3 regions of the Bacillus sp. LJBS17 genome follow, and region 1 is predicted to be linked to each of the others. Evidence: a T-box and tRNA genes for the amino acid it is inferred to sense, from the RefSeq annotation. Region 1 holds a T-box; the other regions hold tRNA genes.

Region 1 (3,262 bases):
TTTTCGCCGAGAATCATTCCTTGGTTGTACAGCTTTTGGAACGGTTCTTTCGTCGGCACTACGCCGATATCATAAAGGAACTTATGCCAGAAGCGCGCATACAGAAGGTGAAGCACGGCATGTTCTGCACCGCCGATATACATATCGACCGGAAGCCATTTTTCCAATTTTTCTGGTGATGCCAGCTGATCCGGATTGTGCGGATCAATATAGCGCAAGAAATACCAGCAGCTTCCCGCCCATTGCGGCATTGTATTCGTTTCTCTTCTTCCTTTTTTCCCTGTCTCAGGGTCTGTGACTTCCACCCACTCTTTAATGTTCGCAAGCGGTGATTCGCCCGTTCCGCTCGGTTTGATTTCATCCGTTTTCGGCAAAATCAGCGGCAGCTCCTCTTCAGGGACAGCTGTTGACGTTCCGTCTTCCCAATGAATGACCGGAATCGGCTCGCCCCAATAACGCTGGCGGCTGAAGAGCCAGTCACGAAGACGGTACGTCACTTTCTTCTCACCGTTTTTCGTTTCTTCCAGCCAAGCGATCACTTTCTCAATCGCTTCCTGTTTGTGAAGGCCGTTCAGGAAATCAGAGTTCACGTGCTCGCCGTCGCCAGTATAAGCTGCTTCCTCAACGTTCCCGCCTTTTACGACTTCCTTCACCGGAAGGCCAAATGTTTTGGCGAATTCAAAATCACGCTCGTCGTGGCCTGGAACTGCCATGACAGCACCTGTTCCGTATGATGCAAGAACATAATCCGCAATCCAAATCGGCAGTTTTTCTCCGTTTACAGGATTGATCGCATACGCTCCTGTGAATACGCCTGTCTTTGTTTTCGCAAGATCTGTGCGTTCAAGGTCACTCTTTGATTGAATTTCTTTGATATAAGCTTCAACAGCTTCTTTTTGCTCAGCCGTTGTGATGTTTTCCACCAATGCGTGTTCCGGGGCAAGGACAGTGTATGTAGCGCCAAACAGCGTATCTGGTCTTGTTGTAAACACCGTAAAGGAATCATCATGTCCATCTATTGCAAAATGAACGTGAGCGCCTTCCGAACGGCCGATCCAGTTGCGCTGCATATCTTTAATGCTTTCCGGCCAATCAAGCTCTTCCAAATCCTCAAGGAGCCTGTCCGCATAAGCGGTGATTTTCAGCATCCACTGCTTCATTGGGCGTCTCTCTACCGGATGGCCGCCGCGTTCGCTCTTGCCGTCAATAACTTCTTCGTTGGCAAGAACCGTACCGAGCGCAGGGCACCAGTTTACAGGCACTTCGTCAACGTAAGCAAGGCCTTTTTCGTATAGCTTTAAGAAAATCCATTGCGTCCATTTATAGTATTCAGGGTCAGTCGTATTGATTTCGCGATCCCAGTCATATGAGAAGCCAAGCGCTTGAATTTGGCGGCGGAAGTTATCAATATTCTGCTTCGTAAACACAGCAGGGTCGTTCCCTGTGTCAAGGGCGTATTGTTCAGCTGGCAGGCCGAATGCGTCCCAGCCCATTGGATGAAGGACATCATAGCCCTGCATGCGCTTCATGCGGGACAGAATATCCGTAGCTGTGTATCCTTCAGGATGGCCGACGTGCAACCCAGCTCCAGACGGATAAGGAAACATGTCCAGCGCGTAAAATTTTTGTTTTTCATTATTATCAAGAGTGGCAAATGTTTTGTTTTCAAGCCAATATGTTTGCCATTTCTTTTCTATCTCTTTGTGCTGAAAACTCAAAGTAAAAACCTCCTTCTGATTGAATACGGCGTGTATGGTTCAAGTATTGACGGGAAGGAGAGGATTATATTCAGAATATTCCCAAACTAAAAAAACTCCCTCATCCCAAAAAGGGACGAGAGACTTTCGTTTTCCCGCGGTACCACCCTCGTTAGCGCGGCATACGCCGCACTCACTTGATACTTTTAACGCAGTTATGCGTCAGCGGCTTTTCACCGCTGCAACTCTGAGGTGAGTTCGGAAACAAACTTGATTGACTTTCACCAGCCGTCAACTCTCTGCAACAATATCTGTTTCTTACTGCTCCTCTTCATTGTTCTTATCGCAACCGTAATCTAACTGTATTTTATAGAATTCTGTTCATAAGTGCAAGCAGGTTTGTATACAATGGGAATGTACCCTGAACGGGCGAAGATTGAGGACAATTATTCGAGTGGAGTTTTGGTTTGACGTTTGGACTCGGCCGGTTCGCCGCCGCTGTTCAGTTCTCTCACAAAGTCAAAACTTCTGAGAACAGCTTCACCGCCGTAGCCTGAGATAATGGATAAGATGACAAGTTGAATTCCTGAATCGGGGTCAGCGGATAATACAAGTAAAATGGAAGCTGTCATTCCGATAAACCAATCTTCCAAAAATCCAAGGTAGATAAACCGCTTCGTCATTCTGGGCTTCTCCAGTCTGCCTCTCTTTTTCACATGACCGAGAATCCCCATGATTCCTCCAATTACACAAGCAATAAGTACCTGATGCAGCATCTTCATCATCACCTTCCTAAAGCCCTTATTTCGTAAAGCGACTTCAGGCCATCCAGCCCCCTTAAACGATTCCGATGATTTTCGATATCTACATACCGGCAAATCTGTAAAAAGCTTGTTTCTTCCATTATATGTGAACACATGATCGGTAAGCTTGATGCATTGGATTCATTTTTCACCCAGTGACATTTACCTAGTCACCTATTTAGCATGTAGAAAACCTTTCCGTTCATATGTTCATATTCTGTTCTTATTTTTAGTGTATACGAGGACAAGCCCTAATGACAAACAACAAACTGCACTTGCTTGAATCAGAACATGTGTTGTGCTACGGTTACTGTAGAATTCATTTTAAAAAAGGGGAATATCAGGCTTTCGCATAGCAAGCTGACGGCCTAAGGGGGATTTATATGGCTAGTTTTCAATCATTTGGGATACCAGGACAGCTGGAAGTCATCAAAAAAGCGCTTGATCACGTGCGAGTCGGTGTGGTAATTACAGATCCCGCACTTGAAGATAATCCTATTGTCTACGTAAATCAAGGCTTTGTTCAAATGACCGGCTACGAAACCGAGGAAATTTTAGGAAAGAACTGCCGCTTCTTACAGGGGAAACACACAGGTCCTGCAGAAGTGGACAACATCAGAACCGCTTTACAAAATAAAGAACCGGTCACCGTTCAGATCCAAAACTACAAAAAAGACGGAACGATGTTCTGGAATGAATTAAATATTGATCCAATGGAAATAGAGGATAAAACGTATTTTGTCGGAATTCAGAAAGACATCA
Region 2 (3,262 bases), 1.7 Mb from region 1:
TATGAGTATGAACTTAATAAAATTGATGAATTGCAAACCAAAATTAAATGTATGTGAGGTAAAATGTGAATTACTCTAGAGTGAAAAAATTCTTTGATGAGAATAAAGAATATTCAATTCTGGAGGCGTCTTAGATAAACAAATAGATACCAAGAAGTTATAACTCACGTCCTCAAGAATTATTTCTTAAAGATAAGAGTTTTCATTACTTTTTTCATTTTTTTAACATTTAACTTGCGAGAGGAGTTATCAAATGAATCCTTTATTGTTAGATGTGCCTTTACAATTGGAAACAGAAAGACTAATCCTTCGAGCACCACACCAAACAGGAGACGGGAAAATTGTAAACCAAGCAATTAGGGATTCCTTTAGTGAATTAAAAGCGTGGTTGCCATTTGCTCAAAAACTTCCCACTGTTGAAGAAACAGAGATAAATTTAAGACTTGCCTATATAAATTTTCTAAAAAGAGAAAGTTTTCGTTTTCTTATTTTTAATAAAGATACCAAGGGCTTTATTGGAATAACTAGCCTTCAGGGGATTGACTGGGACATACCTAAATGTGAAATTGGATACTGGGGAAATACCACATTTAGCGGGAATGGATATATGATAGAAGCAGTAAAGAAATTAGCTGACTTTGGGTTAAACAATATCAAATTTAGAAGAATTGAAATAAGGTGTGAATCAACAAACCTTAAAAGTCGTGCTATTCCTGAAAAACTTGGGTTTGTATTCGAAGGCACTTTAAGAAATGATGATTTATCCGCAGATGGAAGCAAGCTGACCGACACTTGTTTTTATTCCATAATAAAGTAACATTGTACGCTTAAAATAACGGATGCGTTATTAAAACAAAAAAGGCATAACATATTTTGTACGCTAATATACTATGCCCTTTTTATCTTATTTAACTATATACTTTCGCGGACAAATCAGACCACTTACTTTAAGTAGATGGACAGTTTTAGTCACAAAATATGTTCTGTTCAAAAGACACAAAAAATACCAAGGTACTCTAAACCCTTGGTATCCTTGATGCGGCCGAGAGGACTTGAACCTCCACGGGTTATTCACCCACTAGGCCCTCAACCTAGCGCGTCTGCCATTCCGCCACGACCGCGTGATCATTAAATTGTGTTTGTGCTGGTTTAGTAGGCTCTTAACCTAGTAAAACCGATTTGCGTGCACTTTGTAAATAAAGTGCGGGTGAAGGGACTCGAACCCCCACGTCGTAAGACACTAGATCCTAAGTCTAGCGCGTCTGCCAATTCCGCCACACCCGCAAAAAGACAAATGGTGAGCCATGAAGGACTCGAACCTTCGACCCTCTGATTAAAAGTCAGATGCTCTACCAACTGAGCTAATGGCTCTTACTATTAGATTTCAAAAATAAAAATGGCTGGGCTAGCTGGATTCGAACCAACGCATGACGGAGTCAAAGTCCGTTGCCTTACCGCTTGGCTATAGCCCAACGAAATGGAATGACCCGTACGGGATTCGAACCCGTGTTACCGCCGTGAAAGGGCGGTGTCTTAACCGCTTGACCAACGGGCCGATGGTTGAGAACTTATATCGAAATCTTATGGCGGAGAAGGAGGGATTTGAACCCTCGCGCCGCTTACGCGACCTACACCCTTAGCAGGGGCGCCTCTTCAGCCACTTGAGTACTTCTCCAATATGGCTCCACAGGCAGGATTCGAACCTGCGACCGATCGGTTAACAGCCGATAGCTCTACCACTGAGCTACTGTGGAATAATGAGACAAGACTTATTATATCAGCCTTGATTTTCAGTGTCAAGAGGTAAATATTTTTATTTATCTCTCGTGACGACTTTTATAATGTAACATAGGCTTGCCATATTCGTCAACCTTTTTCACGAAAAAATTCTTTTTATTTTTCCGCGGCATTTTCCGCATCTGTATCTGTCAGGGTTCATGGCGCGCTTCTTTATATACTGTTGGCCGCAGGCCGTACAGATATACATATAAGTTTTTTTGTTTTCCGCTTTTTTCTTAAGGGGTGTACAGAACCTCGGCGCGTTGACCTGCTGCAATAGCATTCTAAAATCTCTGTCTCTGTGCTTGTACCCTTTTCCTTCAAGGTGGAGATGATAATGGCAGAGCTCGTGCTTGATGATGCCGATCAGCTCCTCCCTGCCGTGTTCAATCAGATATTTTCTGTTCAATTCAATGTTATGAGAGGTTAACAGGTACCTTCCGCCCGTGGTTTTAAGCCTGTCATTAAAAAGCGCCTGATGGCGGAACGGCTTTTTAAAATATGTTTTAGAAATATCCTCTGTCAGCTTTTGAAGCTCTATATTATCCATAGTGCACCTCACTTAAAAAACATTGAACGGGACAATTCACCGTTCGCATACAATATGGTAATCACCGTCCCTCTTATGATAAAAGCTGAGGAGGAATGAGCCTATGCCAAATTGGCTTAAAAAGCAGATGCAAAAAGCGTTCCTTGAAAAAGATAATTACCAAATTAAACTGCTGAATCAATGCTGGTATTTCTATAGGAAAAAACACTGCTCGTAAGCAGTGCTTTTATTTTACCATAGACAGCGATACTCTGCCTTTTTGTACATCTACGCCGTCAACCCAAACTGTCACAATATCGCCGACAGATACGACATCAAGAGGATGCTTGACGAATTGATTGCTCAATTTTGAGATATGCACAAGCCCGTCTTGTTTGACTCCAATATCAACAAACGCTCCGAAGTCCACTACATTGCGCACGGTGCCCTGCAGTTCCATTCCCTCTTTCAAATCTTCCAGCTGAAGGACGTCTGTTTTCAGCAAAGGCTTAGGCACCTCATCGCGCGGATCGCGTTCCGGCCTTGTCAGCTGTTCACAAATGTCTTTCAGAGTGATTTCGCCGATTCCCAGCTCTTTTGCCGTTTCAGAAAGCGCCAGCTGATTGATTTTGTCCTTCAATTCCGCCGTGCCGATATGTTCTGTTGAAAGTCCAAGTTTTTTCAAAAGCGCTTTTGTTTCTTTATAGCTTTCCGGGTGAATGCCTGTTCTATCCAAAGGCTCTGTCCCTTCCTGCACTCTTAAGAAACCGATACATTGCTCATAGGTTTTCGCACCGAGCCTTGGGATGTCCTTCAGTTCTTTTCGATTTGAAAACTTTCCGATTTCCTCACGTTTTTTGACAACGTTGCCTGCTACAGACTTCGATAATCCCGCTACATACTGAAGCAGCGCGGCGGAGGCTGTGTTGACGTTTACTCCCACCTGGTTTACGA
Region 3 (3,262 bases), 1.3 Mb from region 1:
CTTCGGGAGAAGGGGTGCTCTGTTAGGGTGCAAGCCCGAGAGAGCCGCAGTGAATAGTCCAGGCGACTGTTTAGCAAAAACACAGGTCTCTGCGAAGCCGTAAGGCGAAGTATAGGGGCTGACGCCTGCCCGGTGCTGGAAGGTTAAGAGGAGCGCTTAGCGTAAGCGAAGGTGCGAATTGAAGCCCCAGTAAACGGCGTACGTAACTATAACGGTCCTAAGGTAGCGAAATTCCTTGTCGGGTAAGTTCCGACCCGCACGAAAGGCGCAACGATCTGGGCACTGTCTCAACGAGAGACTCGGTGAAATTATAGTACCTGTGAAGATGCAGGTTACCCGCGACAGGACGGAAAGACCCCGTGGAGCTTTACTGCAGCCTGATATTGAATGTTGGTACAGCTTGTACAGGATAGGTAGGAGCCTTGGAAACCGGAGCGCCAGCTTCGGTGGAGGCATCGGTGGGATACTACCCTGGCTGTATTGACCTTCTAACCCGCCGCCCTTATCGGGCGGGGAGACAGTGTCAGGTGGGCAGTTTGACTGGGGCGGTCGCCTCCTAAAAGGTAACGGAGGCGCCCAAAGGTTCCCTCAGAATGGTTGGAAATCATTCGCAGAGTGTAAAGGCACAAGGGAGCTTGACTGCGAGACCTACAAGTCGAGCAGGGACGAAAGTCGGGCTTAGTGATCCGGTGGTTCCGCATGGAAGGGCCATCGCTCAACGGATAAAAGCTACCCCGGGGATAACAGGCTTATCTCCCCAAGAGTCCACATCGACGGGGAGGTTTGGCACCTCGATGTCGGCTCATCGCATCCTGGGGCTGTAGTCGGTCCCAAGGGTTGGGCTGTTCGCCCATTAAAGCGGTACGCGAGCTGGGTTCAGAACGTCGTGAGACAGTTCGGTCCCTATCCGTCGCGGGCGCAGGAAATTTGAGAGGAGCTGTCCTTAGTACGAGAGGACCGGGATGGACGCACCGCTGGTGTACCAGTTGTTCTGCCAAGGGCATCGCTGGGTAGCTATGTGCGGACGGGATAAGTGCTGAAAGCATCTAAGCATGAAGCCCCCCTCAAGATGAGATTTCCCATTCCGCAAGGAAGTAAGATCCCTGAAAGATGATCAGGTTGATAGGTCTGAGGTGGAAGTGTGGCGACACATGGAGCTGACAGATACTAATCGATCGAGGACTTAACCATATTTTTGAATGATGTCACACCTGTTATCTAGTTTTGAGAGAACACTCTCAATTTGTTTGGTGGCGATAGCGAAGAGGTCACACCCGTTCCCATACCGAACACGGAAGTTAAGCTCTTCAGCGCCGATGGTAGTCGGGGGTTTCCCCCTGTGAGAGTAGGACGCCGCCAAGCAATTGCACGTTAGTGCAATTATGGAGGATTAGCTCAGCTGGGAGAGCATCTGCCTTACAAGCAGAGGGTCGGCGGTTCGAGCCCGTCATCCTCCACCATTATGCCGGTGTAGCTCAATTGGTAGAGCAACTGACTTGTAATCAGTAGGTTGGGGGTTCAAGTCCTCTTGCCGGCACCACTTTTATATGATATAATACTCAAGTCTCTTGTAGAAGAGCCATTAGCTCAGTTGGTAGAGCATCTGACTTTTAATCAGAGGGTCGAAGGTTCGAGTCCTTCATGGCTCACCATTTTACGCGGGTGTGGCGGAATTGGCAGACGCGCTAGACTTAGGATCTAGTGTCTTTATGACGTGGGGGTTCAAGTCCCTTCACCCGCATTATATAGGATAACAGTTAGAAAAACTGGACATCCTGTCTGCGGAAGTAGTTCAGTGGTAGAACACCACCTTGCCAAGGTGGGGGTCGCGGGTTCGAATCCCGTCTTCCGCTCCAACTATACCATCCACGCCGGGGTGGTGGAATTGGCAGACACACAGGACTTAAAATCCTGCGGTAGGTGACTACCGTGCCGGTTCAAGTCCGGCCCTCGGCATTATGTTTTGCGCCCGTAGCTCAATTGGATAGAGCGTTTGACTACGGATCAAAAGGTTAGGGGTTCGACTCCTCTCGGGCGCGCCATATCTTTTAATAGAATAGATAGGAAATCGGGAAGTAGCTCAGCTTGGTAGAGCACATGGTTTGGGACCATGGGGTCGCAGGTTCGAATCCTGTCTTCCCGACCATTTTTTATGGGGCCTTAGCTCAGCTGGGAGAGCGCCTGCTTTGCACGCAGGAGGTCAGCGGTTCGATCCCGCTAGGCTCCACCAAAAGTTTTTTAAAAAAGTTATTGACTTTGAAGAAGTGACGTTGTATACTAATAAAGTTGCTTTAACAAAGCGGACAAACAAAATGATCTTTGAAAACTAAACAAGACAAAACGTACCTGTTAATTCAGTTTTTAAAAATCGCACAGCAATGTGCGTAGTCAGTCAAACTACTTTATCGGAGAGTTTGATCCTGGCTCAGGACGAACGCTGGCGGCGTGCCTAATACATGCAAGTCGAGCGGACAGATGGGAGCTTGCTCCCTGATGTTAGCGGCGGACGGGTGAGTAACACGTGGGTAACCTGCCTGTAAGACTGGGATAACTCCGGGAAACCGGGGCTAATACCGGATGGTTGTTTGAACCGCATGGTTCAAACATAAAAGGTGGCTTCGGCTACCACTTACAGATGGACCCGCGGCGCATTAGCTAGTTGGTGAGGTAACGGCTCACCAAGGCAACGATGCGTAGCCGACCTGAGAGGGTGATCGGCCACACTGGGACTGAGACACTACCAGACTCCTACGGGAGGCAGCAGTAGGGAATCTTCCGCAATGGACGAAAGTCTGACGGAGCAACGCCGCGTGAGTGATGAAGGTTTTCGGATCGTAAAGCTCTGTTGTTAGGGAAGAACAAGTACCGTTCGAATAGGGCGGTACCTTGACGGTACCTAACCAGAAAGCCACGGCTAACTACGTGCCAGCAGCCGCGGTAATACGTAGGTGGCAAGCGTTGTCCGGAATTATTGGGCGTAAAGGGCTCGCAGGCGGTTTCTTAAGTCTGATGTGAAAGCCCCCGGCTCAACCGGGGAGGGTCATTGGAAACTGGGGAACTTGAGTGCAGAAGAGGAGAGTGGAATTCCACGTGTAGCGGTGAAATGCGTAGAGATGTGGAGGAACACCAGTGGCGAAGGCGACTCTCTGGTCTGTAACTGACGCTGAGGAGCGAAAGCGTGGGGAGCGAACAGGATTAGATACCCTGGTAGTCCACGCCGTAAACGATGAGTGCTAAGTGTTAGGGGGTTTCCGCCCCTTAG

The links. The T-box of region 1 lies ahead of leuS (leucine--tRNA ligase). A T-box ahead of a tRNA ligase gene usually reads a tRNA of that ligase, here a tRNA-Leu.
Region 2: it has a tRNA-Leu gene. The T-box ahead of leuS (leucine--tRNA ligase) is inferred to sense a tRNA for this amino acid. The anticodon was not compared.
Region 3: it has a tRNA-Leu gene. The T-box ahead of leuS (leucine--tRNA ligase) is inferred to sense a tRNA for this amino acid. The anticodon was not compared.

The regions. Positions count from the first base shown of each region.
Region 1 is NZ_CP079759.1:3,009,906-3,013,167, forward strand. It holds gene leuS (leucine--tRNA ligase) at 1-1,718, opposite strand, end outside; T-box leader at 1,827-2,041, opposite strand; gene KXZ66_RS15550 (DUF4257 domain-containing protein) at 2,144-2,479, opposite strand; gene KXZ66_RS15555 (YtvA family blue-light photoreceptor) at 2,884-3,262, shown strand, end outside.
Region 2 is NZ_CP079759.1:515,674-518,935, reverse strand. It holds gene KXZ66_RS02690 (hypothetical protein) at 1-57, shown strand, start outside; gene KXZ66_RS02685 (GNAT family N-acetyltransferase) at 254-817, shown strand; tRNA gene KXZ66_RS02680 (tRNA-Leu) at 1,038-1,121, opposite strand; tRNA gene KXZ66_RS02675 (tRNA-Leu) at 1,203-1,284, opposite strand; tRNA gene KXZ66_RS02670 (tRNA-Lys) at 1,296-1,371, opposite strand; tRNA gene KXZ66_RS02665 (tRNA-Gln) at 1,398-1,472, opposite strand; tRNA gene KXZ66_RS02660 (tRNA-Glu) at 1,484-1,555, opposite strand; tRNA gene KXZ66_RS02655 (tRNA-Ser) at 1,585-1,675, opposite strand; tRNA gene KXZ66_RS02650 (tRNA-Asn) at 1,680-1,754, opposite strand; gene KXZ66_RS02645 (SprT family protein) at 1,877-2,329, opposite strand; gene cmpA (cortex morphogenetic protein CmpA) at 2,433-2,546, shown strand; gene KXZ66_RS02635 (Tex family protein) at 2,556-3,262, opposite strand, start outside.
Region 3 is NZ_CP079759.1:93,429-96,690, forward strand. It holds rRNA gene KXZ66_RS00490 (23S ribosomal RNA) at 1-1,191, shown strand, start outside; rRNA gene rrf (5S ribosomal RNA) at 1,247-1,362, shown strand; tRNA gene KXZ66_RS00500 (tRNA-Val) at 1,385-1,460, shown strand; tRNA gene KXZ66_RS00505 (tRNA-Thr) at 1,465-1,540, shown strand; tRNA gene KXZ66_RS00510 (tRNA-Lys) at 1,577-1,652, shown strand; tRNA gene KXZ66_RS00515 (tRNA-Leu) at 1,659-1,741, shown strand; tRNA gene KXZ66_RS00520 (tRNA-Gly) at 1,782-1,856, shown strand; tRNA gene KXZ66_RS00525 (tRNA-Leu) at 1,871-1,956, shown strand; tRNA gene KXZ66_RS00530 (tRNA-Arg) at 1,966-2,042, shown strand; tRNA gene KXZ66_RS00535 (tRNA-Pro) at 2,070-2,146, shown strand; tRNA gene KXZ66_RS00540 (tRNA-Ala) at 2,155-2,230, shown strand; rRNA gene KXZ66_RS00545 (16S ribosomal RNA) at 2,403-3,262, shown strand, end outside.